DNA from 3 places in the Bradyrhizobium sp. C-145 genome. Region 2 is predicted to be linked to each of the others. Evidence: predicted binding sites of a transcription regulator. Region 2 holds the regulator's gene; each other region holds the start of a gene.
The links. Region 2 encodes LexA, which represses DNA repair genes until DNA is damaged. Its sites were predicted from a motif close to TGTTCNNNNTGTGTTCNG; they were not measured.

Region 1: a site for LexA is predicted at 3,001-3,018, ahead of recA (recombinase RecA). Genes of this name have one in related genera too.
Region 3: a site for LexA is predicted at 2,398-2,415, ahead of LRP30_RS12945 (DNA repair protein). Genes of this name have one in related genera too.

The regions. Positions count from the first base shown of each region.
Region 1 is NZ_CP088150.1:5,602,660-5,610,468, forward strand. Features, by position in the region: gene LRP30_RS26515 (hypothetical protein) at 1-78, opposite strand, end outside; gene LRP30_RS26520 (hypothetical protein) at 380-1,285, opposite strand; gene LRP30_RS26525 (hypothetical protein) at 1,352-1,717, opposite strand; gene recA (recombinase RecA) at 1,823-2,908, opposite strand; gene LRP30_RS26535 (hypothetical protein) at 3,283-3,474, shown strand; gene LRP30_RS26540 (hypothetical protein) at 4,053-4,220, shown strand; gene LRP30_RS26545 (DUF2798 domain-containing protein) at 5,011-5,316, opposite strand; gene LRP30_RS26550 (hypothetical protein) at 5,579-5,767, shown strand; gene LRP30_RS26555 (hypothetical protein) at 5,930-6,175, shown strand; gene LRP30_RS26560 (hypothetical protein) at 6,273-6,527, opposite strand; gene LRP30_RS26565 (hypothetical protein) at 6,627-6,920, opposite strand; gene LRP30_RS26570 (hypothetical protein) at 7,044-7,253, shown strand; gene LRP30_RS26575 (PaaI family thioesterase) at 7,291-7,755, shown strand.
Region 2 is NZ_CP088150.1:4,645,977-4,653,785, reverse strand. Features, by position in the region: gene LRP30_RS21705 (hypothetical protein) at 1-575, opposite strand, end outside; gene LRP30_RS21700 (hypothetical protein) at 640-1,134, opposite strand; gene LRP30_RS21695 (hypothetical protein) at 1,250-1,771, shown strand; gene LRP30_RS21690 (hypothetical protein) at 1,768-2,037, shown strand; gene LRP30_RS21685 (hypothetical protein) at 2,019-2,189, opposite strand; gene LRP30_RS21680 (hypothetical protein) at 2,188-2,502, shown strand; partial or broken gene LRP30_RS21675 (ComEC/Rec2 family competence protein) at 2,760-4,136, shown strand; gene LRP30_RS21670 (hypothetical protein) at 4,276-4,710, opposite strand; gene lexA (transcriptional repressor LexA) at 5,289-5,990, opposite strand; gene glp (gephyrin-like molybdotransferase Glp) at 6,168-7,379, opposite strand; gene LRP30_RS21655 (hypothetical protein) at 7,602-7,808, opposite strand.
Region 3 is NZ_CP088150.1:2,815,310-2,823,118, forward strand. Features, by position in the region: gene LRP30_RS12935 (inorganic phosphate transporter) at 1-818, opposite strand, end outside; gene LRP30_RS12940 (UdgX family uracil-DNA binding protein) at 917-2,314, opposite strand; gene LRP30_RS12945 (DNA repair protein) at 2,480-3,268, shown strand; gene LRP30_RS12950 (DNA polymerase Y family protein) at 3,165-4,757, shown strand; gene LRP30_RS12955 (error-prone DNA polymerase) at 4,754-7,809, shown strand, end outside.

The DNA of each region.
Region 1 (7,809 bases), 960 kb from region 2:
GAGCGCGATGTTCGCCGCACCCGATTGGCGAAGCGTGTTTGCCGCAAGATCGTTCGTGGCCAGGATCAGATGTGACACGATCGCATCTCAAATTGATACGTAATACAGGGGCACTTTTGCCGAAAGATCAAGGGGACGACGACCATGTCAGCACGACCGGCATAGGTGAGACCAACGCCGGACGAACTGGTCAAGATCACACGCTTCATAGCCCCGGCGTCCTACTCCAAAAACGAGACACGATCGCGTCTTAAATTGATTACCCAACACTCTGAGCGATACGCATTAAACCGGCGGGACCAATAAGCGGCTTTCGCGATCCCACCGCCAGAGCCGTTCGGTGGTGACAAGCGTGCCGCCCCACCAGCGCGCGATCGGATTATGGCGGCAGAAATTCCTCATCGCCTGCCAGCACCGCCTTCCCCAGATCTGTAAGCGACAAGCGGGATTGCTTGTATCGTGCGTGACGGAGAGCATCGTCATGCATGTCGAGCGAGAATGGCCCCTCGTCCAGCCCTGCTACGGCCGGCACCGGACATCGCGCGAGCCCATCAAGCAGCGCGCCCACTTCCCAGTAGTCGAATACGCGACGCTCGTTGGGCTTCTGATGGCCTGGGAAGGCATCGAAGGGCTGCACGTTGCCTGGTGCGATCAACCCAAGAATCCGCATCTCAGTGGCTCCGAGACCAGTGGCAACGCTCGGAAGCTCTTCGAGCAGGTCAACGGCGCCCCGCTCAAGCTGCGGAAGCAAACTCAAATCCGTTTTGAGAAGGCCGAACCAATCCTGCGGCGTCGGCGCACGATAGGCCCGCCACGCACGAGCTGCGATTTCAAGGTGATCGGGCGTGAGCTCAACAATCGGCGGGTTCAGCTTGGCAAGCCGCTCCAGATCGACACGACCAACGGCAATGTCCAGCTGACGTATCACGAGTTTGGAAACCGCCGCTCTTTCATTGCCGCAATGGTCGAGCAACCAGAGCAGAATCAATTGCGCATTCGGCTCTGGCCCCATCCACAATTCGGCCGAGTCGCATTCCGACAGCAGCTCGATCAGTCCACGGTCTTTCACTCCCGACCCTTCGAGACGCCAGGACGGCGTGTTGTCCAACCAATGAAGACCGCAAGGCTGCGTCGTGCGCGGCGCAAAGAAAGCCCCCAATTCCTCATCGGACGGCAGCGGCCCCCAGATGAGCCGGCGCTCGATCGCGATGACGAGATCGGCAAGGTCCGCGCGTAGCAGAGCGCCGGCAGCGGATGAATCTGTTGTCACGATGAGCCGCGTCATCCTCGCAGCCTCACGGTTTCGTCAAACCGAGGCCGTACCGCCACAGGCGATCGCCCCTCATCACGATCAGATCGTCCGCCACAAGGCGTTTTGCGCCGGCCCGGAATGAGATCTGAGGTGATCGAGCAACCAAATCAGTTGCAACTGATCTTCGGGACTCGGGTCGAACCAGAGTTCGATCGCATCGTAGGGTTCGCAGAACTCGATAAGGGACAAATCCTTGCGGTTTCGGATGGCACTAGGCCAGCGGATGCCCCAGTCGGACCAGTGATCACCGGGTGAAAGCGTCTCCGAACGCGCCGCAAAATAGGCCGCAAGCATTTCAGGTGAAGGCAAGGGTCCCCACTGAAAAGAAAACGCAACGACAATTTCGGCCAATCCCGATTTGGCGAGCCCAAATCCGGACGAACTGGTCAAGATCAGACGCTTCATCGCGGACGCATCCCACCCCACCCCAAAACGAAACGGGCACCGAAGACGTCGGCAACTCAACGTCCTCAGCGCCCGCTCCTCGCGAAATCTCTACTGCTTTAAGGCTTACTCCGCCGGCTCCTCGCCGTCGGCGTCGCGCTCCGGGGTGCCGGCGAGAATCTGCTCGGCGATCAGGCCGGAGTTCTGGCGGATCGAGGTCTCGATCTTGGCGGTGATGTCGGGGTTGCCCTTCAAGAACGCCTTGGCGTTCTCGCGGCCCTGGCCGAGGCGCTGGCTGTCATAGGAGAACCAGGCGCCGGACTTCTCGACGATGCCGGCCTTGACGCCGAGATCGAGGATCTCGCCCATCTTGGAGACGCCCTCGCCATACATGATGTCGAACTCGACCTGCTTGAACGGCGGCGCCAGCTTGTTCTTCACCACCTTCACGCGCGTGGTGTTGCCGACGACTTCGTCGCGCTCCTTGATCGCGCCGATGCGGCGGATGTCGAGGCGGACGGAGGCGTAGAATTTCAGCGCGTTGCCGCCGGTCGTAGTCTCGGGCGAACCGTACATCACACCGATCTTCATGCGGATCTGGTTGATGAAGATCACCATCGTGTTGGACTTGTTGATGGAGGCCGTGAGCTTGCGCAGCGCCTGGCTCATCAGGCGGGCTTGCAGGCCCGGCAGCGCATCGCCCATTTCGCCCTCGAGCTCGGCCTTCGGCACCAGCGCTGCAACCGAATCGACCACCAGCACGTCGACCGCGCCGGAGCGCACCAAGGTGTCGCAAATTTCCAACGCCTGCTCGCCGGTGTCGGGCTGCGAGATCAGCAGCTCGTCAATGTTGACGCCGAGCTTGCGGGCATAGACCGGATCGAGCGCGTGCTCGGCATCGATGAAGGCGCAGATGCCGCCCTTCTTCTGCGCTTCCGCCACCGTATGCAGCGCCAGCGTGGTCTTGCCCGACGATTCCGGCCCGTAGATCTCGACGATGCGTCCCTTGGGCAGGCCGCCGATGCCGAGCGCGATATCGAGCCCGAGCGAGCCCGAGGACACCGCCTCGATGTCCATGGAGCGGTCGCTCTTGCCGAGCTTCATCACCGATCCCTTGCCGAACTGGCGCTCGATCTGAGAGAGCGCGGCAGCCAGGGCTTTACTCTTGTCCATGGAAGATCCTTCGACGATACGCAGGGCAGTGGCGGACATTGGGTCGTGCTCCTTATGGCGAGGATTCGCTAGGGGGACAAACGATTGAGAGGGCGGGCCGGCGATAAAAATAATGTACCCCATTTGTTCTCGGTTCGCAATATGTTCTTTGCGGCTGTCCCAATCCCCTTGCTCGTGCCTGAATCGAAAAGGGGCCGCCCTTCAGCGACCCCTTTGCCGGTTGCAATCTCGTTTCGGGATGAAATTCCAGCCCCGGCGGGAGGCACCGTACCGGTGTCCAGATGCCAAGTGGATTCCGGGCAACTACCGTTCGTAGCACTGTCCTAATTGGCGTTTCGCGGCTTGAAATGCTACGTTTTGTAACGCTAATATACGTAGCGTTATATTTCGTACCCTTTAATCCAGGAGGCGTGATGAAATCGGTTCTCAAGATCGTTGTGGCCCTGGCCATCTTCGTCGGCTCGGCCTCGACGCAAGCGCAGACATCGAACACTCCGATCTCATCGGGCGCTCCGAAAGTCGGTGCAAAAATTACGAAGAAATCGCAATTGCACGACGGTTGCCACAGCCGGTACGCGCAGATGCTTGGCAAGCCCTGCCACTAAAGCGCGATAAGTATGACGAAGCATCGTCATCGCGCTTTAGGTTATTGGTTGAGCATGATCTTTTCGGAAAACCGCTGCACACTTTTCCGGATCATGCTCTAGCAGCGCGATGAGATGACGAAGCATCGTCATCGCGCTTTCGATTATTGTTTGAGCATGATCTCCGCGCAAACGCGGTCCACCTTTGTCGCGAGGAAAAACCGCTGCACGCTTTGCGCCAACGCGGCCCTTCGGGTCCGGATCATGCTCTAGCATGCCAGCAGATGAAGCCGCCGAGGGCCGCCTCGGCGGCCTCTTTCGTTTCACGCCATGCTTGGAATCATTCCTGCGAGATCGGGTGAGCGCGATCGTCGCTTTCGTCGGCGCGCGCGTCCTGATTCAGACGTGCACGCGCATTTGCCCTCGGCATGAACGCTGTGAGCGTCTGCTCTGCCACGATGGGATCCTCGTCCGAAGCTGGCGCGCATCAAAGACGCAGGGCCCAAGCGCCGTCATAAATCCTTAATCCTGAGGCACCGAACCTTTTCGCGGTCTGTGGCCTTCTTCGGGATGGGACCGCAACTCTGGGGACCCCTGGCATGACTGAAGACACACACCACGGCGCCATCAGGCGCAACCACCTCCTGGAGGCCGCGCAGGAGGAGATGATCAAGTTCGAGCGCAAGGAAAACGAGTTTCGCAAGAAGGACCGTGACGAGCGCGCCGCCGAGCTGCGGTTGCCTCTCGGCGAGATCAAGGTCCACTAAGGCCCACGACGGCGAGCGGTAGCGCCCGGGCACGTTGCAGAACCTGACCGCCGCGAGCGGCCGCCGTTGACCGCGCGGGAATCTAGCATCGCGCGCCGGGATACCCTTGGCTGAGCATCCCGCGTGATTATGGTATCTAAATACTTCCAGTAAGCCATTGATGGAATGACGAAATCGCCTCACAGCCTACTGTGCATGGGGTTGTTTTCCTCCTTTTTGAAAGATTTGGTGCCCATTCACCATCGGCGAAGCGCGCCGGCGCGGAGCTCCGGCCGCCTCCCCGCACCTGCGCTTGATGCCGCCTTACAGCAGCGCCAGCAGCACGAGGCCGATCACCAGCACGACGAAGCCAGCCGCCGTCGCGGCGGCGAAAGACCGCTCTACGTTATCCATGATGCCACCCCGTTGCCGCCGCGCCACGTTTCCCCCATGGCTGCGCCGGACGGTGTGGAATCTTGCCGACCCGTGTGTCGCCAGTTGTGCGGCCGGATGTCGAAATTGGGACGGGCGCGAGGCCAGTCTGCGGCCCGCGCGATCGCGACTTGCACAGACACCGTCAGGCGCGTGTAAGCCTGATCGCCTAGTCTCGTCGTGCCCGGTGGACCAACACCGGGTCTCCATACCCAGCCGACGACCCCGCTCCCCGCGAGCGGGGTTTTCTGTTTGCGGGCATGGACGAACGCGGCGCGACGAACGGGACGCCGGCCCCCGCTCCGCTTTGGTCCCCTGTCAGGCTGACGTAAGTCGAACCAGTTAGGGTCTCTTGGCTATGGTGTTGCAGCCCAGCACCTCAGCCTCCAACAACTCTTTGCCCCGCTTGGCTCTCCCCAGGCGGGGTTTTTTCATAGCTACCGGTTCGCAGGTCCCGCTCCTCCCGCGTCAGCCACAGCGAGACGGCGCGGATCGCGGGCGCCGCCAGCAGCACGATCGGCAGCATCGCGGCCCACGCGATCAGCCACGACACCATCCAGTGCCCGAGGAAGACCATCGCGCTGCCTGCGGGAAGGCTGGCGATGCCTGCCGCGATCAGCGAGGTCAGTCCAGACTGGATAATGCCGAAGACGAAGTGAGAGTAGCGGCGGGGAATGCCGAGCATGAGGCGCCCATGGTTGCTTGCCGTCATCGGGCCAAGCAAGGCCCATGCCGTCGCGCGCGGATTGCTCCGTGGTTCTCCGACCATGAACAGAGTTCCGGGGCGGCGCGCAAGCGGCGCCGAATCCGACCTCGTTTGCTTCGGAATGCGCGCCCTCGCGGTTTCCGTCAACGGTCCGGGACTTATCGACAGATTTCACTTGTCGCGGGCATATGATGACGCCCAACATGTTACGGGCATGGAAGGTGAATCGTGGGAGGTGACCATGAATCACAGGGGCGTCGAGTTCACCGTCGCCAAGACGGCCGTTCCGGGAATTTGGCAGTGGCAGTTCCGAATCGGCGACCAAATCAAGACCGGCAGAACTGAGACGAAGATCGACCTCTTGGCGATCCGGCGGGTGCAGCTGCGTATCGACCGCGAGCTGAAGGCCATCGAGCGCAAGACGGCCTGAGCAAGACGGCCTGAACCCGCCCGTCTGGGTGAGATCAGCGGCGGCGCAGCGCCCCAGGGGATTTATCCCGTAGCCGCCCGGAATTGATCTGATCGAGGTTTGGGATTGCACTACGCGCCCGTGGCCTTGGGGTTGGGCCGTCACGCGTGATCGGTGCCAGCCATGCCGCTCTACTTCTTTCGAATCCGGAACGGCCGTTATTCCGGCTGCGCGGACCAGGCAAGCGAATTTGACGATCGCGATTCGGCCTGGAAGGAGATGACCAGCGTCTGCGCCGACATGGCCGCCGGCATCGCCCGCAAGCTCCAGCAAAATTCCGAATGGCACATGGAGCTGCTGGACGAGGCCAAGGAGCCCGTATTCCGGATCCGCATCGTCGCAGAAACGATCGAAAAGGTGAGACCCTAAAGCGCGATGCGATTAGGACGAATCGTCATCACCCTTTAGGCTCTTGTTTGAGCATGATCTTTCCGGAAATCCGCTGCACACTTTTCCGGATCATGCTCTAATCCGCGCTGGGCAACCGCCGCATGGTGAATTCGATGTCGCCACCGGGCAATTCGCGCCAGGTCTCGACCGCGCTCATATAGCCGGCCTTGGGGTAGCGGGCGAAGAAGGCCTCCGCCCTTGCCCGTGCCGCTGCGCGCGGCAGCGTGAAGGTCTCGCGCAGATAGCCGTCGCCGGTCGCATGATCCGGCTTGCCGCCCATCTTGCGCCGGCGCGCCATCCGTTCGGCGAGATCCCGCGGACGATCGGCCATGTCCCGTCCTCCTCTACGCAATACTCTCTTGCGAGATGTAGGAGGCCGGCAGGGCAAAGAGGAGTCCCACCCGGAGGCCCGCCCCCGGGCGGTGGCAGGTCAATTGGCGGCTGTGCCGGATTTCTTCTTCGACGCGCTGGTCGCGGCCGAGGCCTTCGGCGCCGCCGATTGTTTCGGCGGATCGGCGCGCATGCCGCCCCAGGGATCGTTGGACGCCTTGGAGTCCGGAATCTTCTTCAGCGTTTCCTTGTAGGCCTTTTCACGCTCGGCGTCCGCGGCCTTCTCCTCGGGGGTCTTGCCCGGGCCTTCCTGCAGCAAATTGAGATTGGGCATTTGCGCGTAGGCCGGTCCCGCCAGCACGGCCAGCACCGCGGCCAAACGGAAAAGCTTCATCATCCACTCCTTGATCATCCATGAAGCGCGGATCGCCCGCGCCTCGTCATCCTTGTCGCGGCCGACCGCGACCTCAGCGCCGCCTGGCCGCTAGAGCCGGTCCGATCTGCACGATTTCGGCGCATGCAGCCAGTCGTCCCAGATCGGGCCGCATTTGGTGCACCCGTTCAGCGCAAGGCCGAGCGCAGCCAGACAAAAGACCAGGACACATCGACGCAACATCATCCACCCGTACCCAAGCGCGCCATCATATCGGGCGAAGTCGGGCATTTTCAAGCCGAAGAGACCGGCGCCAGACCGGGTGACTTTGCCGCGCCGATGCGCGCAGAATGAGGCGAAACATCCGGCCATAATGGAGGGAACGACAGCAATGCAAACGCAGCCAGACGCCGAGTTCGGCATCACTGACGCCAAACGCATCCTCGGCGAGGTCTTTGCGCCCTGGGTCCAGGATCTCGACCTCTCGATCGAGCGCATCGAGCACGCACAGCCAGCGGATGCGCCGGACTGGCAGCCGGGTGCCCTGCTGCGCATGCCGTTTTCGGAACGGCTGTGCCGGAACGGCGGCGTGGTCTGCGGCCAGGCGCTGATGGCGCTCGCCGACACCGCGATGGTGATCGCGATCCTCGCCGCCAACCGCGGCTATCGTCCGATGACCACGGTCGACCAGACCACGCATTTCATGCGCGCAGCCTCCTCCTCGGACGTGCTGGCGGACGCGCGCGTGGTGCGGCTCGGGCGCACCATGAGCTTTGGCCGCGTCACGCTGCTCTCGGCCTCCGACAACAAGCCGATTGCGATGGTGTCGAGCGCGTTCGCGATGCTGCCGGGGTGACCGTGCTACGAAAAGAAGAGAGCCGCGGTAGCGCCAGGCGCACCGCGGCTCTCA
Region 2 (7,809 bases):
GTACGTTTGAAGACCTGAAGCGTGTCCTCTGCTCTGGGCATGATGACAACGCCATCATGACTCGCGTAGCGAAAATCTTGTTGTTCGTGAAACGGATCCAGCCATTCGATGACTGTACGCAGTTCGTGACTGGTTGGCTTGTAGCCAAGGCGGATGGCTTCGTCATAGATCCTCATCAAACTGTGACTCAGCTTTCGGATTTTCTTTTCGTCCTCGCCTTTGCTCAAAATGAAGCTCTTCAGGATTAGTTCGAAGGCATGACCGAAGAGATAGTATCGCACACTGAAAAACGTGAACTCTTCCAGCGCTACTGCGGCGTTGGCGTACTCTTCTGCGTACCCTGCAAAACGCAGGCACTTCTGCTCGAGCGTTAGCTCGGTTCGCGTATGACGAATTTTTATGTTGAAAGCCATGGCACGGACTGAGGGGGCTGATTCGAAACCAGGAGAGCTTGACACGCAGTACGCGAACGAGCAGCCCAGAAACCCCGCAATCCACCGGGCGCTAAACGCCCCCAGAAGAGGACCCAAATCAGCGCGGTCGAGCGGAAGGGCGTTCAGCGCGATAGCCGCCACAGGATAGCCACGCCCACCAGGATGAGCATGCAGATTGCGGTGCGGCGGCCGATGCGGTTCATGATCACCACACCCCGAAAAGGAAGCCCCAGCCGTGAATGACCCCGACCGGAGGCACGGCGAAATCAATGCTGAACAACAGCCAATGCTGCGCCTTGGAGGCAGCATAGAGGCCGGCAAGCCAGCCAACGATGCCCACCAGTGCAACTGGGATGGCAACTAGAGCCATCCAGCCCCGCTCTCTTTTCATCGTTTGCCCCACAGCAGGAATATAGTTTCCCTGCAACCACAGGGCGCACGCAAGCGGTTTCCCCCATTTGAGGGGAATTGTTAATTGAAAAATCACCAAATCAGTGATGGATTGGTCAGTGGGCCTTAGAACCCGGACCTTGAGAGCGACAGTGACCGCTTGGCGGCGGTAGTGTCGAGCGCGACGAGCCTTGGCGGGCTTTGAGCGCGATGGCTGCACCTTGGCGGGTGCGCCGACCTGGCTGTGACGTATCACGGCCGGGGTGGCGTAGCAATGCCTTGGGCCGCCAAGCCCACGGCTGATGTCCAAGGGGAAACCCCAAAGGCTGCGCCGCGAGTCCTCAAGGCTCGTTCTAAGACCCCGGCTTTGCCGTCCGTCACGGCAAGCGGCCCTTAGAAGCCAAACCTTGAGAGCACGACCACCCATGACCATCATCCATTTGCCGCCCCATGCGGAGTCCACAGATTCGTTTCCCGCCCAAGCCAGTATCGGACAGCCCGGAACGGGAAGCCGCGCCGGTGACTCTTCCAAGCCCGCTGCGGGCCTATCACGCCGGACGGCACTCGCTAGCCTCGCTATGCTCCCGGTCGCTCTGCCGGCGGCTGCGGCGGCGACTGTCGACCCGATCTTCGCGGCGATCGACGCGCACCGGCAGGCCCATGCCGTGCACTTGGCCGCTATCGACGAGGCGGCACGCCTGGAAGACCTAACCGGTGAGAATTGGGGGGACATCACAGAACAGCCCTGCCAGGACGAGAACGACGCCTTCGATGTTCTGCTCCGCGCGACAGCTACCACGGTCCCCGGCCTTCTCGCCAAACTGACCTACCTACGCGCGATCGCGGAAGGCAAGGAAGCGTGGATGCTGGACGAGCGCGAGGGCAGTGCCCTGCACTTGATCGTCAGCTTCGCCGAGTCCCTGCAGAACATCGGGGTGATGGCATGAGCAGTATCATCGACTTCCAGAGCGCCGCCGATCGCGCCGCTGCTCATGCAAAGGCCTTCGTTCACATGGAGGGCGACGTCTGCGATCTAGAGCGCATGGCGCACATAGCCCTTGCGCAGATCCAGGATTGTTCTGTGCCGGATGACGACCATGGGTGTCGCGAGCTCGAGCTCGCCGTCTTCGCCGTAGCTCAGCTGACCATCATGGCGAAGGCCTTCCGCAAGAACTACGAGGCTGCCTATCGCGGTCAGGAGTGGCCGGAATGAAGCGCCGGCATCGATCGCACAGGAAGCGCGACCGGCAGCGGCTGATGGCGCACCGCCGACGGCTGAAGCGATAAGAACGACGGGCCCGCCGGTTCACGCTGGCGGGCCACCGTTTTTTCGGCTCTGATGATCACGCCAAGGAGCAGGTCCATGAAGAAATTCGAAGAGCTTCACATCGACGAGCAGATCGCGCTTGGGCTTGTTGTCCTTGAGAAGCTCGCGGAGTCTTCGTGCAACACGCTTCCCGACCTGCTCAAGAAGGAGGGCCGGTCTGCGCTAGATATCTGGCGCAACCTGTGCGGCGATGCCGGCTTAGACCTCTGCCATCCGTGGCCAGGCTTCCCCGAGGGGCCTGGAAAGCTTCCCCCAGCGAGGGGCGGCGATCGCCCGTACGGGGGCGACATTCAGGATGTTGGCGAACGGCTGAAAGCGATCTTGGCGCGGGTGCGCGCTGAGGAACATTGAGTTTGGCGGCGAGCTAGGATTTCGAGGCCGCGACGACCGCCACGAACACCACAGCCAACAGTATCCAGCCGACTATTGTGATGCCCATTGCAGCGCCCCCGGTCCCCGAGCGCACACTCTGCGTTTGCCGGCGGCTCATGTCCCTGAGTCAAATTGACTCGCCTTGGGTATGTCCCTGGTGCTTCCCGGGCCCCAATTTTGGGAAGCGAAGGCACGTTAAGACATTGAATTAGCTGCTCAAAATTTTCAGTTGACCGATCTCCGGCTATCACATGGCGGTTGTCGCCGGTGTCGTGTTCTTCGCGGTGCGTGCGCTACTGGCACTGATCCCGGGGCTGGCGGCGGGCTTTGCCATCAAGAAATGGTCGGCAGCTGCAGCGCTGGTGGCGGCCGCGTTCTATCTGCTGCTGTCAGGCGCGGAGGTCGCGACGCAAAGATCGTTTTTCATGACGGCGGTGGTGCTGATCGCGGTCATGGTCGATCGCCGCGCCATCACCTTCCGCACGCTGGCGGTGGCCGCGCTGATCGTGCTCGCGGTCGCGCCCGAAGCGCTGGTGCATCCGAGTTTTCAAATGTCCTTCGCCGCGACGCTCGGGCTGGTCGCGCTGGTACAGATCGGCATGCCGAACCTGTTTGCTTCGCCCGATCATTCGGCGACAGCGCGCATCGCGCTATGGGGCGGCCGCGAGATCGCGATGCTGTTCCTGGCCTCGCTGATCGCGGGGCTTGCGACCACGCCCTATGCCGCCTTCCATTTTCACCGTGTCACGCCGTTTGGCGTACTCGCCAATCTTGGCGCGATGCCGGTGGTTTCGGCGCTGGTGATGCCGGCGGGGCTGCTGGGATTGCTCGCGGCTCCCTTCGGGCTCGACGGCGTGTTCTGGTGGCTAATGGGGATCGGGATCGACTGGATGGTCGCGGTATCGCGCTGGGTGGCGGCACTGCCGGGCGCAGTCGGCCGCATCCCCGCCTTCGGCATCGCGCCGCTGGTCGCGGCAAGCCTCGGGATCATCGTGATGGGCCTGTTGCGCACCCCCTTGCGCTGGTCTGGTGCCCTGCTGCTACTGGCTTCCATTGCCTGGGGGCTGTCGGTGCGGCAGCCCGATATCCTGATTGCCGGAGACGACGCGAGCGTCGCGGTGCGCGGCCGCGACGGACACCTGCATGTGATCCGGACGAGCAAGGACGGCTTTCTGCTTAGGGAGTGGTTAGCTGCCGACGCTGATCCGCGCGACGCCGGGAGTAGCTCGCTGGCCGACGGCGTGTCGTGCGACGAGGCCGGCTGCGTGACGCCGCTCGCCGACGGGAGGCTGGTTGCGCTTTCCTTGCGGATCGACGCGCTGGCTGATGATTGCAGCCGCGCCGCGCTGGTAGTGACGCGGCGGCCCGCACCGCCCGATTGCGCGGCGATGGTGGTCGATCGGCAGCGTCTCACCAGCCAAGGCGCGCTGGCGTTGACGCAGCGTGGTGACGGTTTTGCGGTTCAGGCTGTGAGAGCAAGAGGCACAAGCCGCCCTTGGCTCCCGGCCGGCGCCGGCGAGGGTGATTTCGACGGAAGCCTCGCGCCGAAGGCGGCTACGGTCCGCAATCGGGACGCGACTCCGGCGGAGACCGACTTGCAGGTCGACGATTAAGGCCAGACGATTAAGAACAAATGCGAGGAGTTGGTCCGGGTCCAACCGGACTTCCGCAGAACATAAATCATACCATCTCGCCGGCCTCGGCCGGCGATGGCATTTTCAATCCTGGCCCGACCTGGTGGCCAGGAACGGCTCAGCCGATCGGCAGACGCGTGATCGTCGGCCGGCTGTCGGTATCGATCTGCGGCTTGTGCTCGCGCTCGCTGACCGGCTGCGTCACCGGCAGTTGCAGCACGGTTGCGTGCTGGCCTTCGACGAGCTGCGTCACCAGCACGTATTTGCCGTCGGGGAATTCGATCGCGTCATGATGGCGATCGGGAATGTGCGGATCGATCTTGCCGAACTTGCCGACGCGGGAGTTGATCGTGCGCGTCCAGATCCAACGATTGTCGTAACGGACGTTGTCGGCGAAGGCGAGCTCCGTTCCCGGCAGCAGGCAGACGGCCACGGTCGGGTCGGCCGCGGAAGCGAAGCCGCGCGTCGAGGTGCCGCGGAACGTTGTCGACACGATCGTCTCGCCGACTTCGGCGGGGCGCGATGCAACGGCATGCAGACTGTAGTCACACATCGGGTGCTCCTATTCGAAGATAGCAACCCGCGCCTCTTTCGGAGGCGCAAGCCTCTATCAGAGTGGAAGCACGTAACATTCTGCTTGGTTGTGGGCGAATCTGCGGCTGGCGTCAGTCGGATGCGATCACATTATCTTTCCCGAATCCAATAGGAACAAAGCTCGCTTCAGTGCATTTGGCGGATGCGAGCGTCAGCGGCCTGCGGGCGCCGACCATCCGGAATATGGCCAACTCGGCTGTGGCTGTCGCGCGACGGCACTTCGGGCGCTGCGGAATTGCTCACTCGTTGTCGCATACGCCGACTTGCGGGGATGGTGCTGCGATTGTGCTGCGAATGCTTGCGCTGCCGATGCAGCGATCAGCACAGTTGCGAAGGCGCTCAAAACGATCCTACGCATCGTTGTCTCCTCGATCTCTTGAGCCGCAAGGCGATGAGTGCTTCGGGCGGCATGCCGAGGACCTAGCGCTTGGAAAGGGGCCAGATAATCTGCCCGAGACCAGAAAGACTATCCAGCTGAAGCGGACAATCCGTCCGCTCCAATCGGAATCATCGGTATCGAATGACCACTGAGTCTTCTCAGTACTTGCGGTACAGTCCGATCAGCTTGCCCTGAATCTTCACCCGGTTCGGCGGCAGGATGCGCACCTCGTAGGCGGCGTTGGCGGGCTCGAGCGCGATCGAGGCGCCGCGGCGGCGGAAGCGCTTGAGCGTCGCTTCCTCGTCGTCGATCAGCGCCACCACGATGTCGCCGGTATCGGCGCTCTCGTTGCGCTGGATCAGCGCCATGTCGCCGTCGAGGATGCCGGCCTCGACCATCGAATCGCCGCGCACTTCGAGCGCATAGTGTTCGCCCGAGCCCAGCATGTCGGGCGGCACGCTGATGGTGTGACTGCGGGTCTGCAACGCTTCGATCGGCGTACCGGCTGCGATGCGACCCATCACCGGCACCGCAACGGGACGCTCGCCCTCGTCGGCGGGTGGGCTGGAGCTCGCGCGCACCTTGCCGAGATTGCCCTCGATGACGCTTGGCGTGAAGCCGCGGCGGTTGCCGGCGGCGGCCTGGAGCTCAGGCAGCTTGATCACCTCGATGGCGCGAGCGCGGTTGGGCAGGCGGCGGATGAAGCCGCGCTCCTCCAGCGCGGTGATCAGGCGATGGATGCCCGATTTCGAGCGCAGGTCGAGCGCATCCTTCATCTCGTCGAAGGAGGGCGGCACGCCGCTTTCCTTCAGACGTTCGCTGATGAACCGCAGAAGCTCGTATTGTTTGCGCGTTAACATCTCGACCAAAGTCCCCCGGTTGATGTCGTTCGATTCCGAGACGCTGAATTGGAGCGGCGAACCGCTACCTCCTCGAAACAAATCATGAACGGACACTATATGTTCGATATGTGTTCCGCAACTGCTTAATTTTGCGTGAACGCGACAAAGTTCGCGGAACGCGTGTGGTGGATGCGCTCAGACGGGCAGGCGCAGCACCTCGCAAGGCGAGCCGGCTCCGGCCTTCGGCGCGAACGGCGCGCGCACGAGAAGTGCCTGTGCCGCAGCGAGATTCGCAAGCAGCGAGGAATCCTGGTGATGGACGGGAACGGCCACCAGCGTGCCGTCGTCGCGCTGTTCCAGACGTGCGCGAAGATAATCCGCGCGCATATCGTTTGCGCCCACATCGCGGCCGAGCACGGCGCGCTCATGGCGGTGATGAATCACGGATCGACCCGACACCGCACGAATCAGCGGGACCATGAACAGGAAGGCGCACACATAGGAGGAGACGGGATTACCCGGCAGGCCGATCACGCGCATCGCGCCGAGCCGCCCATGCATCATCGGCTTGCCCGGGCGCATCGCAATCTTCCAGAACGCCATCGAGATACCTTCGTCCCTCAGCGCCTGCTGGACCAGATCGTGGTCGCCGACCGATGCGCCGCCGGTCGTGACCAGGATGTCGGCGCCGCTCTCGCGGGCGCGGCGGATGCCGGCGGTGGTGGCCTCCAGCGTGTCGGCGGCAATGCCAAGGTCGATGGTGTCGGCCCCCTCGCTGCGGGCGAGCGCGTGCAGGGCATAGCCGTTGGAATAGACGATCTGGCCGCGGCCGGGCGAGGCGCCTGGCATCACCAGTTCGTCGCCGGTGGCGAGGATCGCGACCTTCGGGCGGCGGCAGACGGCAAGCTGCGGGTGATTCATGGCGGCGGCGAGCGCGAGGTCGCGCTCGGTGAGACGGGTTCCCTTGCGCAGGAGCGCGTCGCCTTCGGCGAAGTCGACGCCTGCGGGGCGGATGTGCCGACCGGGAATCGCGGCTTCCTTGATCGTGATGCGCTTGCCGTCCGCGACCGTATCCTCCTGGATCACGACCGCGTCGGCTCCGTTGGGAACGACGCCGCCGGTGAAGATCCGCACGGCTTCGCCGGCGCCGACCGTTCCCGCGAACGGACGACCCGCCGCCACCTCGCCAATCACCGTCAGTCGGGAATCGATCGCCCCCGCGTCGGCCGCGCGCACGGCATAACCATCCATCGCGGACATTGCTTCCGGCGGCTGCGTGCGCAGCGCCGCCACGTCGCGGGCGAGCACACGGTGGAAGGCTACGTCGAGAGCAACCATTTCCTCGGTCAGAGGCTCCGCGCCGGCAAGCACGGCGGCAAGCGCATCGGAAACCGGCATGAGAGCCACGGCGAAAACTCCTGCTCGCGGACGAATTGGCAGGAAGCCTTCTAGCCGAGCGCGAGCGCAGAGGCAAAAGAGCAGCCGAGCGGGATGATCATCCCGACGACGCATTCGCAGGCAACGAGGGCGACGTCAGGCCCGGCGGGACATGATCTCCAGGACGAGGCAGATTGGTACCAGAGTGGCCATGGCTAGGACGAGAATGACCAGAGCCACGGCCAGCATCGATCAACTCTGCGTCTGTTCGCCCGAACTGACGCTAGGTGTCACGTCCGGAGCTTTGGGGCCCTGATCCTTATCCGGCAGCGGATCGGCCTGAGATTTCAGGTCGGCGGCCTTGCTGATGAGCTTGGCGGAGAGGCGCGAATCCGAGGTGGTTCTGGCGAATTCGAGCAGCAGAGAAGCTTGCTTTGTGAGGTAGGCTTTGCCCAGCACG
Region 3 (7,809 bases), 1.8 Mb from region 2:
TTCGAGCCGTGCGCGAAGCTGACGCCGGTGCAGGTTGTGATCAGAAGGCCGCGGATCCACAGCGGCGGCGCCTTGTTGCCTTCGGGCGCGGCATAAAGCGCCGGGTTGCGCACGATGAACTTGAGCAGCAGCAACAGCACGGCGGCGCAGATGAAGCCGAACAGCGGCGACAGCAGCAGCGCGTAGCCGATCTCGGTCGCCTTGCTCCAATCCACGCCCGAGGTGCCGTCGCGGCCGCGCATGACGGCGTTGGCGACGCCGACGCCGATGATCGAGCCGATCAGCGTGTGCGAGGAGGAGGCCGGCAGGCCGAAAAACCAGGTGCCGAGATTCCACAGGATCGCGGCGATCAGAAGCGCGAACACCATGGCGAAGCCGGCGCTGGAGCCGACCTGGAGGATCAGCTCGACCGGCAGCAGCGAGACGATGCCGAAGGCGACCGCGCCGGAAGACAAGAGCACGCCGAGGAAGTTGAAGAAGCCCGACCACATCACCGCGACTTCGGCTGGCAGCGAATGGGTGTAGATCACGGTCGCCACCGCATTGGCGGTGTCGTGGAAGCCGTTGACGAATTCGAAGCCGAGCGCGATCAGGAGCGCGACGAACAGGAGGATGTAGGGCAGGTAGGTCGTCACCCGCGTGCCGGTCGCGTTGACGTCGACATAGATGCTGTAGGCGACGAACAGCAGGCCGGCGGCGAGGATGCCGAAGAACAGGATCAACGTCAGCGGATTGAAGCCCTTGTCGAGATTTGGCCGCGAGGCCGGCTGGACGGGCGCGGGATCTGTTACCGCGCGGTCAAATGCAACATCGGTCATGTCTGGACGCCCCTTAACTTTCAAGTAAGGGTATTGTCCGCGATGGATTTGAAGGCCGGATGACAACTAAGGCGTGAAGGCCGTTTTTGCTGCCAGTATTAGGCAGCCCGTGCAGCCTTCTTCTGCAAGCCGGCCGCGATTTTCAAATCGTCGACAAAGCGCTGATATTCCAGCACCTTGGTCTCGGGATCTGGCAGCCGCAGCAGATAAGACGGATGCACTGTCACCAAAGCCTTGCGGCCGTCGGGTAGGTCGATGAGCCGGCCTCGGTTTTTGCCGATTGGGGTGATCTTGCCGAACACGCTTTGCGCGGCGGTGGCGCCCATCGCCACGATGAGATCGGGCTGGATTGCCGAAACTTCCCGCTCATACCATTGCCGGCACGCCCGGATCTCCGGCGTAGTCGGCTTCTGGTGCAGGCGGACCTTTCCGCGTGGCACGAATTTGAAGTGTTTGACCGCGTTGGTGACATAGACCTTCTTGCGATCGACGCCGGCTTCCTCCAGCGCGCGGTCGAGCATCTGGCCGGCCGGGCCGACGAAGGGATGGCCGGCGAGGTCTTCCTTGTCGCCGGGCTGCTCGCCGACCAGCATGATGTTGGCGGACTTCGGGCCTTCGCCGAACACGGTCTGGGTTGCGTCCTTGTAGAGATGGCAGGCGCGGCAATGCGCGGCCTCCTTACGGAGCGCGTCGAGATCATCGGCAGCTAGCTTGCGTTTCATCGGAGCCTCCGGCCGCGGGGTGATCCACCCGCCGGTCCAGCGTTCGGCATCGGCGAGCAGCGGTTCAAGTATCGAGGCTTTCGACAGGTTCCTGTGACTCTTCTTCGGCGCTTCCGGCATGATCGGTTGGTCTGGCCGAAAGTGGCGGCGCCAGGTTTCCTCCAACCGGTTTGGGGCGGGCATCTCCGTCTGGCTGATGCCCGGGGTGAAGGAGATCGCGTGGCCGTCCCAATGGGCGCAAATGTCGGGCGTGAGGATCGACCAGGGCATGTCGGCGTAGCGGCGCGCGAAGAAGGGGGCGGTGAATTCGACGATGTGATGCTCCGGCACGAACCAGGCCGCGTAATGTGCGTTGTGCTCGCGTCCGATCTCGCGGAAGCGAATGACATCGCGCATCCGCTGCATGTCGCGATGCACGCTGACGGCCATCGCTGTCGCCTGCGCGACGTCCGGATCGGCCCTGGTCTCGAGCAGATCGTGGTCGGTCCGTAACCGCCACAGCAGGCGATAGAGCAGCGCAAAGCGTTCACCGTCGCGGTGCAGGGCCGCGATGCGGGCGAGCTCGATGAAATTGGCCGGCACGCTGAAGGTGCCGTCGGTTTCGATCAGCGGAATGCCTGGCGCTTCGCATAGACCGGCCGGCACCGCCTCTTTCGCGCGGCCCTGCACGCTCCAGGTCACGTCGGCCGGCGCGATCTGATGCAGTGCGAGCGCGCGGGCGGTTTTGCGCCAGCTCTCGAAATCGGTCTGGCTGTCGAGAGTGATGAGGTACATGGTACTTGAATCCTCTTGATTCTGCTTATGAATCCGACTGAGCGCCAATTCGATTGACTCTCGGGGCGCCATTAGCTTTATATTAGAACATATCATGAACAAATGAGCCAGCCGTTGGTTCTTCTTTTGAGGACCACGGCATCAATCTCTGAAGGAGCGGCGAGCATGAGCGGCGCACGCATCAGCGCGCTTGCGACCTTGCGCAGCCAGATCGAGCGCATCGAGACGGCGGAGGTCGTGCATCATCGCGATCGCGTCGCGCTCGGCCACAGCGAGGCGGATACCGCGCTGAAGGGCGGGCTTGCACGCGCGGCGATCCATGAGGTGTTTTGCGAGGGCCGGCAGGGAACGGCCGCGACGGGCTTCGTCATGGGGCTTGCGGGCCGCGTGATGGCACGCAAGCCGCTGCTGTGGGTGCGGCAGGATTTTTCGGAAATCGAAACCGGCGCGCTGTCGATGAGCGGGCTTGCCGAACTCGGTCTCGACCCGCGCCGCGTGGTGATGGTGCGCGCCGCCGATGTCGAGAGCGCACTGCGCACCTCAGCCGACGCGCTCGCCTGCGATGCGCTGGGGGCCGTGGTGCTCGAGCTCTGGGGCGAGATCAGGCAGTTCGATCTCGTGGCGAGCCGCAAGCTGACGCTGGCCGCGCAATCTTCCGGCGTCACCGGGCTCTTGCTGCGCATGGCCGCGCAACCGATGCCCTCGACCGCGGAAACACGATGGATGCTGCGCGCGGCGCATTCACCGCCGGGCCCGGTGTGGAGTGCCTGGGGGGCGCCGCGCTTCGATGCCGAGCTCTTGCGCAATCGTCATGGCCCATGTGGCCGGTGGATCATGGAATGGAAATGTGATGAGTGCCAGTTCAGTGAGCCGTCGACGTGTCCTCAGCCTGTGGCTGCCGCGCCTGCCAATCGATCGGATTCAGCGGTTCTTTGGCAACGTCGGACTGCATAAGAGCAATGATCCAAGCATCGTCGTCATCAAGGACAACAATGCGCTGGTGATTCATGCGCTGGACGAGGCCGCCGAGCGCCTCGGCCTGTATATCGGTCAGCCGCTGGCGAATGCGCGGGCGATGTGCCCGGACTTACGTGTGTTCGACGCCGATGTCGTGGCCGATGCGAAGACGCTCAGCGATGTAGCGGACTGGTGCGACCGCTTCACGCCACTGGTGGCGCTCGATCCGCCGCACGGGCTGTTCCTCGACATCACCGGCTGCGCGCATCTGTTCGGTGGTGAGGCCGCGTTGTTGCGGACGTTGGTCCGCGCATTGGCCCGGCAGGGGTTTGCCGTCAGCGCGGCGATCGCCGGCACCTCGGTCTGCGCGCGCACGCTGACGCGGCAGGCCACGGGCACCATCGTGGCCGATGGCGAGGAGGCGGAGGCGATCAGCCGGTTGCCGATATCCGCGCTGGGCGCAGGCGAGACCATCACCACTGGCCTGCGCCGTGCCGGGCTGAAGACCATCGGCGATGTCGCCTCGCGCACGCCGAGCGAGATCACGGCGCGGTTCGGCGCGCGGTTCTCCACGCTGCTGGCGCATGCGTTGGGGCAGGGCGATGCGCCGATCAACCCGCGCAAGCCGCTGCCCGACTACATCGTGGAAAAGCGCTTTGCCGAGCCGATCGCGACCGACACCATGATTGCGATGACGCTGTCGCGGCTCGCCGACACGTTGATCGCGTCCATGGAGAAGCAAGGCAAGGGCGCGCGGCGCCTGGAAGCCGCCTTCTTCCGCACCGACGGCGTGGTGCGCGCGATCACGGTCGAGACCGGACATCCGGTGACGCGAAGCGCGGTCATTGACCGCCTGTTCCGCGAGCGCCTCGACGCACTCGCCGATCCGCTCGATCCCGGCTTCGGCTTCGACATGGTGCGGCTGTCGGCGAGCCGCACCGAGATCGTGGTGCAGGAGCAGCGCGATCTCGACGCTCATGTCCACGACAATGACGAGCTCGCCGCACTGATCGACCGCATTGCCGCGCGCATCGGCGGCAAGCGTGTCGTCGTGCACCTGCCGCAGGACACCCATATCCCTGAATGCGCGGTGCTGGCCGCGCCGGCGCAGCATCATCTCGCCGCTGCCATGCAGGCCGAATGGCCGGCACGTGCCGAGAGCGAGCCGCCGCTGCGCCCCTTGCGGCTGTTCGACAAGCCGGAGCCGATCAAGGTGCCGTTCGCGACCGTGCCGGACGGTCCGCCACATCAGTTCACCTGGCGCCGCGCGCTACATGCGGTGGTGCGGGTGGAGGGACCCGAGCGCATCGCCATGGAATGGTGGCGGCAGGACGGCAAGCAGCTCACGCGGGATTATTTCCGTATCGAGGATGCCGAAGGCCTGCGCTTCTGGATTTTTCGCGACGGTCTTTATGAGGGGGAGTGCTTCGATCACGACGGCAAGCCCGTTCCTCCCAGCTGGTATGTGCACGGTCTCTTCGCATGAACACGCCTGCCTATGCCGAGATTGGCATCACCACCAATTTTTCCTTCCTGCGCGGCGGCTCGGATCCGCGCGCCTATGTGCATCAGGCCAGCATCCTCGGCATTCCCGCGATCGGCATCGCCGATCACAACACGCTGGCCGGCGTGGTGCGCGCCTACAAGGAGCTCGACAATGCCGAGGTGCTGCACAAGCCGAAACTCCTGATCGGCGCACGCATCGTCTTCATCGACGGCACGTCTGATATCCTGGTCTATCCGCGCGACCGCGCGGCCTATGGCCGGCTGTGCCAGCTTCTCACCAAGGGCAAGCGCGGCGACGACGTCACACGGATCGAGAAGGGGGAATGCCGTCTCACCTTCGCCGATCTCCTCGCGTTTTCGGAAGGTCAGCTCCTGGTCCTGACGCTGCCGCATCGTTTCGAACCCGCGCAGGCGCTGGATGTTCTTGCGAAACTCAAGGACAGCCGCGCCGAGGGCGTGTGGCTGGCGGCGAGCCTGATCTATCGTGGCGACGACCGGCGCCGGCTGGCGCGGCTCGATGATCTCGCGGCAGAAGCACGAGTGCCGCTGCTCGCGACCAACGAGGTGCTCTATCATCATCCGGCGCGCCGTCCTTTGCAGGACGTGCTGACCTGCATCCGGGAAAAGACCACGATCGAGGCGGTCGGACGGAAGCTGGAAGCCAATGCCGAGCGGTTCTTGAAGACGCCCAGGGAGATGTCGCGGCTGTTCCGCGATTTCCCCGAGGCTGTCGCGGAGACCATGCGCTTTGCAGACGCAATCGACTTCTCGCTCGATCAGCTCAAATACCAATATCCGGACGAGCCGGTGCCGCCGGGCAAGACCGCGCAAGGGCATCTGGAGGACCTGACCTGGGGGGGTGTCGACAAATATTTCGGCGGCATCACCAAAATCGACGAGAAACTGTACGCGACGCTGAAGAAAGAGCTCGCGCTGATCGCCGAGCTGAAATACGCGCATTACTTCCTCACCGTGCACGACATCGTGCGCTACGCGCGCAGCCAGAATATCCTGTGCCAGGGGCGGGGATCGGCGGCGAACTCGGCCGTGTGTTACGTGCTCGGCATCACCTCGGTCGATCCGACCAAGGTCGATCTGTTGTTCGAGCGCTTCATCTCCAAGGAGCGGCTGGAGCCGCCTGATATCGACGTCGATTTCGAGCATTCGCGGCGCGAGGAGGTGATGCAATATGTCTATCGCCGCTATGGCCGTCACCGCGCCGCGATCATCGCTACCGTCATCCATTACCGCCCGCGCAGCGCCATTCGCGACGTCGGCAAGGCGCTGGGCCTGACCGAGGACGTCACTGCCGCGCTCGCCGACACCGTCTGGGGAAGCTGGGGCAAGGGCCTCAATGACATGCAGGTCAGGCAGGCCGGACTCGATCCCAACAATCCCATGATCAACCTCGCGGTCGAGCTCGCAACCGAGCTGATCGAATTCCCGCGCCATCTCTCCCAGCATGTTGGCGGCTATGTGCTGACGCAGGACCGGCTCGACACTTATGTGCCGATCGGCAATGCCGCGATGGACGACCGTACCTTCATCGAATGGGACAAGGACGACGTCGATGCGCTCAGCATGATGAAGGTCGACGTGCTGGCGCTGGGCATGCTGACCTGTATCCGCAAATGTTTCGATTTGATCGCGGAGCACAAGGGCGAGCGCTGGGTGCTGGCGAGCGTTCCGCAGGACGATCCCAAAGTCTATGACATGCTTTGCGACGGGGAATCCCTCGGCGTGTTCCAGGTCGAGAGCCGCGCGCAGATGAACATGCTGCCGCGCCTGAAGCCGCGCACCTTCTACGATCTCGTCATCGAAGTCGCGATCGTACGTCCGGGGCCGATCCAGGGCGATATGGTGCATCCCTACTTACGGCGGCGGAACGGTCAGGAGGAGGTGCGTTATCCCTCGCCGTCGCCCGAGCATGGTCCTGCGGACGAGCTCTACAAGGTGCTGCACAAGACCAAGGGCGTGCCTCTGTTCCAGGAGCAGGCGATGCGGATCGCGATCGAGGCGGCAAAATTCACCTCTGAGGAAGCCAATGGCCTGCGCCGCTCGATGGCGACCTTCCGCAATGTCGGTACCATCGGCAAATATGAGGACAAGCTGATCGGCAACATGGTCGCGCGCGGCTATGATGCCGACTTCGCCAGAAGCTGCTTCGACCAGATCAAGGGCTTCGGCTCCTACGGTTTCCCCGAGAGCCACGCCGCGAGCTTCGCGCAGCTCGTCTATATCTCTTCATGGCTGAAGCATTACCATCCCGACGCCTTCTGCTGCGGCCTCTTGAACTCGCAGCCGATGGGCTTTTATGCCCCGGCACAGATCGTCGGCGATGCCCGCAAGAACGGCGTCGAGGTGCGTGACATCGACGTGTCCTACAGCTTTGCGCAGAACACGCTGGAGCAGGGGAAAGACAAATATTGCGCCGTGCGCCTCGGTTTCCGCCAGATCGACGGCTTCCACTGGCTGGACGAGGATGAGGAGCGCTTGAAACGCTCCCAGCTGTCATTCCGGGGGGCGCGGCCTATCCGCCGAAGCTCTGAGAGTGAAGGCGGAAGCGCGAACGCGGAATCCATGAGGCCGCGTACGCCTGGAGGAGGAATGGATTCCGGGCTCGCGCCAAGTGGCGCGCCCCGGAATGACGATGGGGAGGTAGCTCAGAACAATACGGAGAGAGCCCAGGACTGGGCCGATCGCATCGTCGCCGCCCGCAACCGCCGTCCCTTCACCTCGCTCGAAGATTTTGCGCGCGATACCGGCCTGCCCAAGCGCGCGCTGATCCTGCTGGCGGATGCCGACGCGTTCCGCTCGCTCGGGCTCGACCGTCGCGAGGCGCTATGGCAGGTGCGGCGGCTGCCCGACGACGTGCCGCTGCCATTGTTCGAGGCAGCCACCGCGCGCGAGCAGCCGGACGAGCACGCAAAACCATTGCCGGTGATGCCGCGCGCCGAGCAAGTGGTCGCCGACTATCAGACCATCCGGTTGTCGCTGAAGGGACATCCGATGGAGTTCCTCCGCGAGATGTT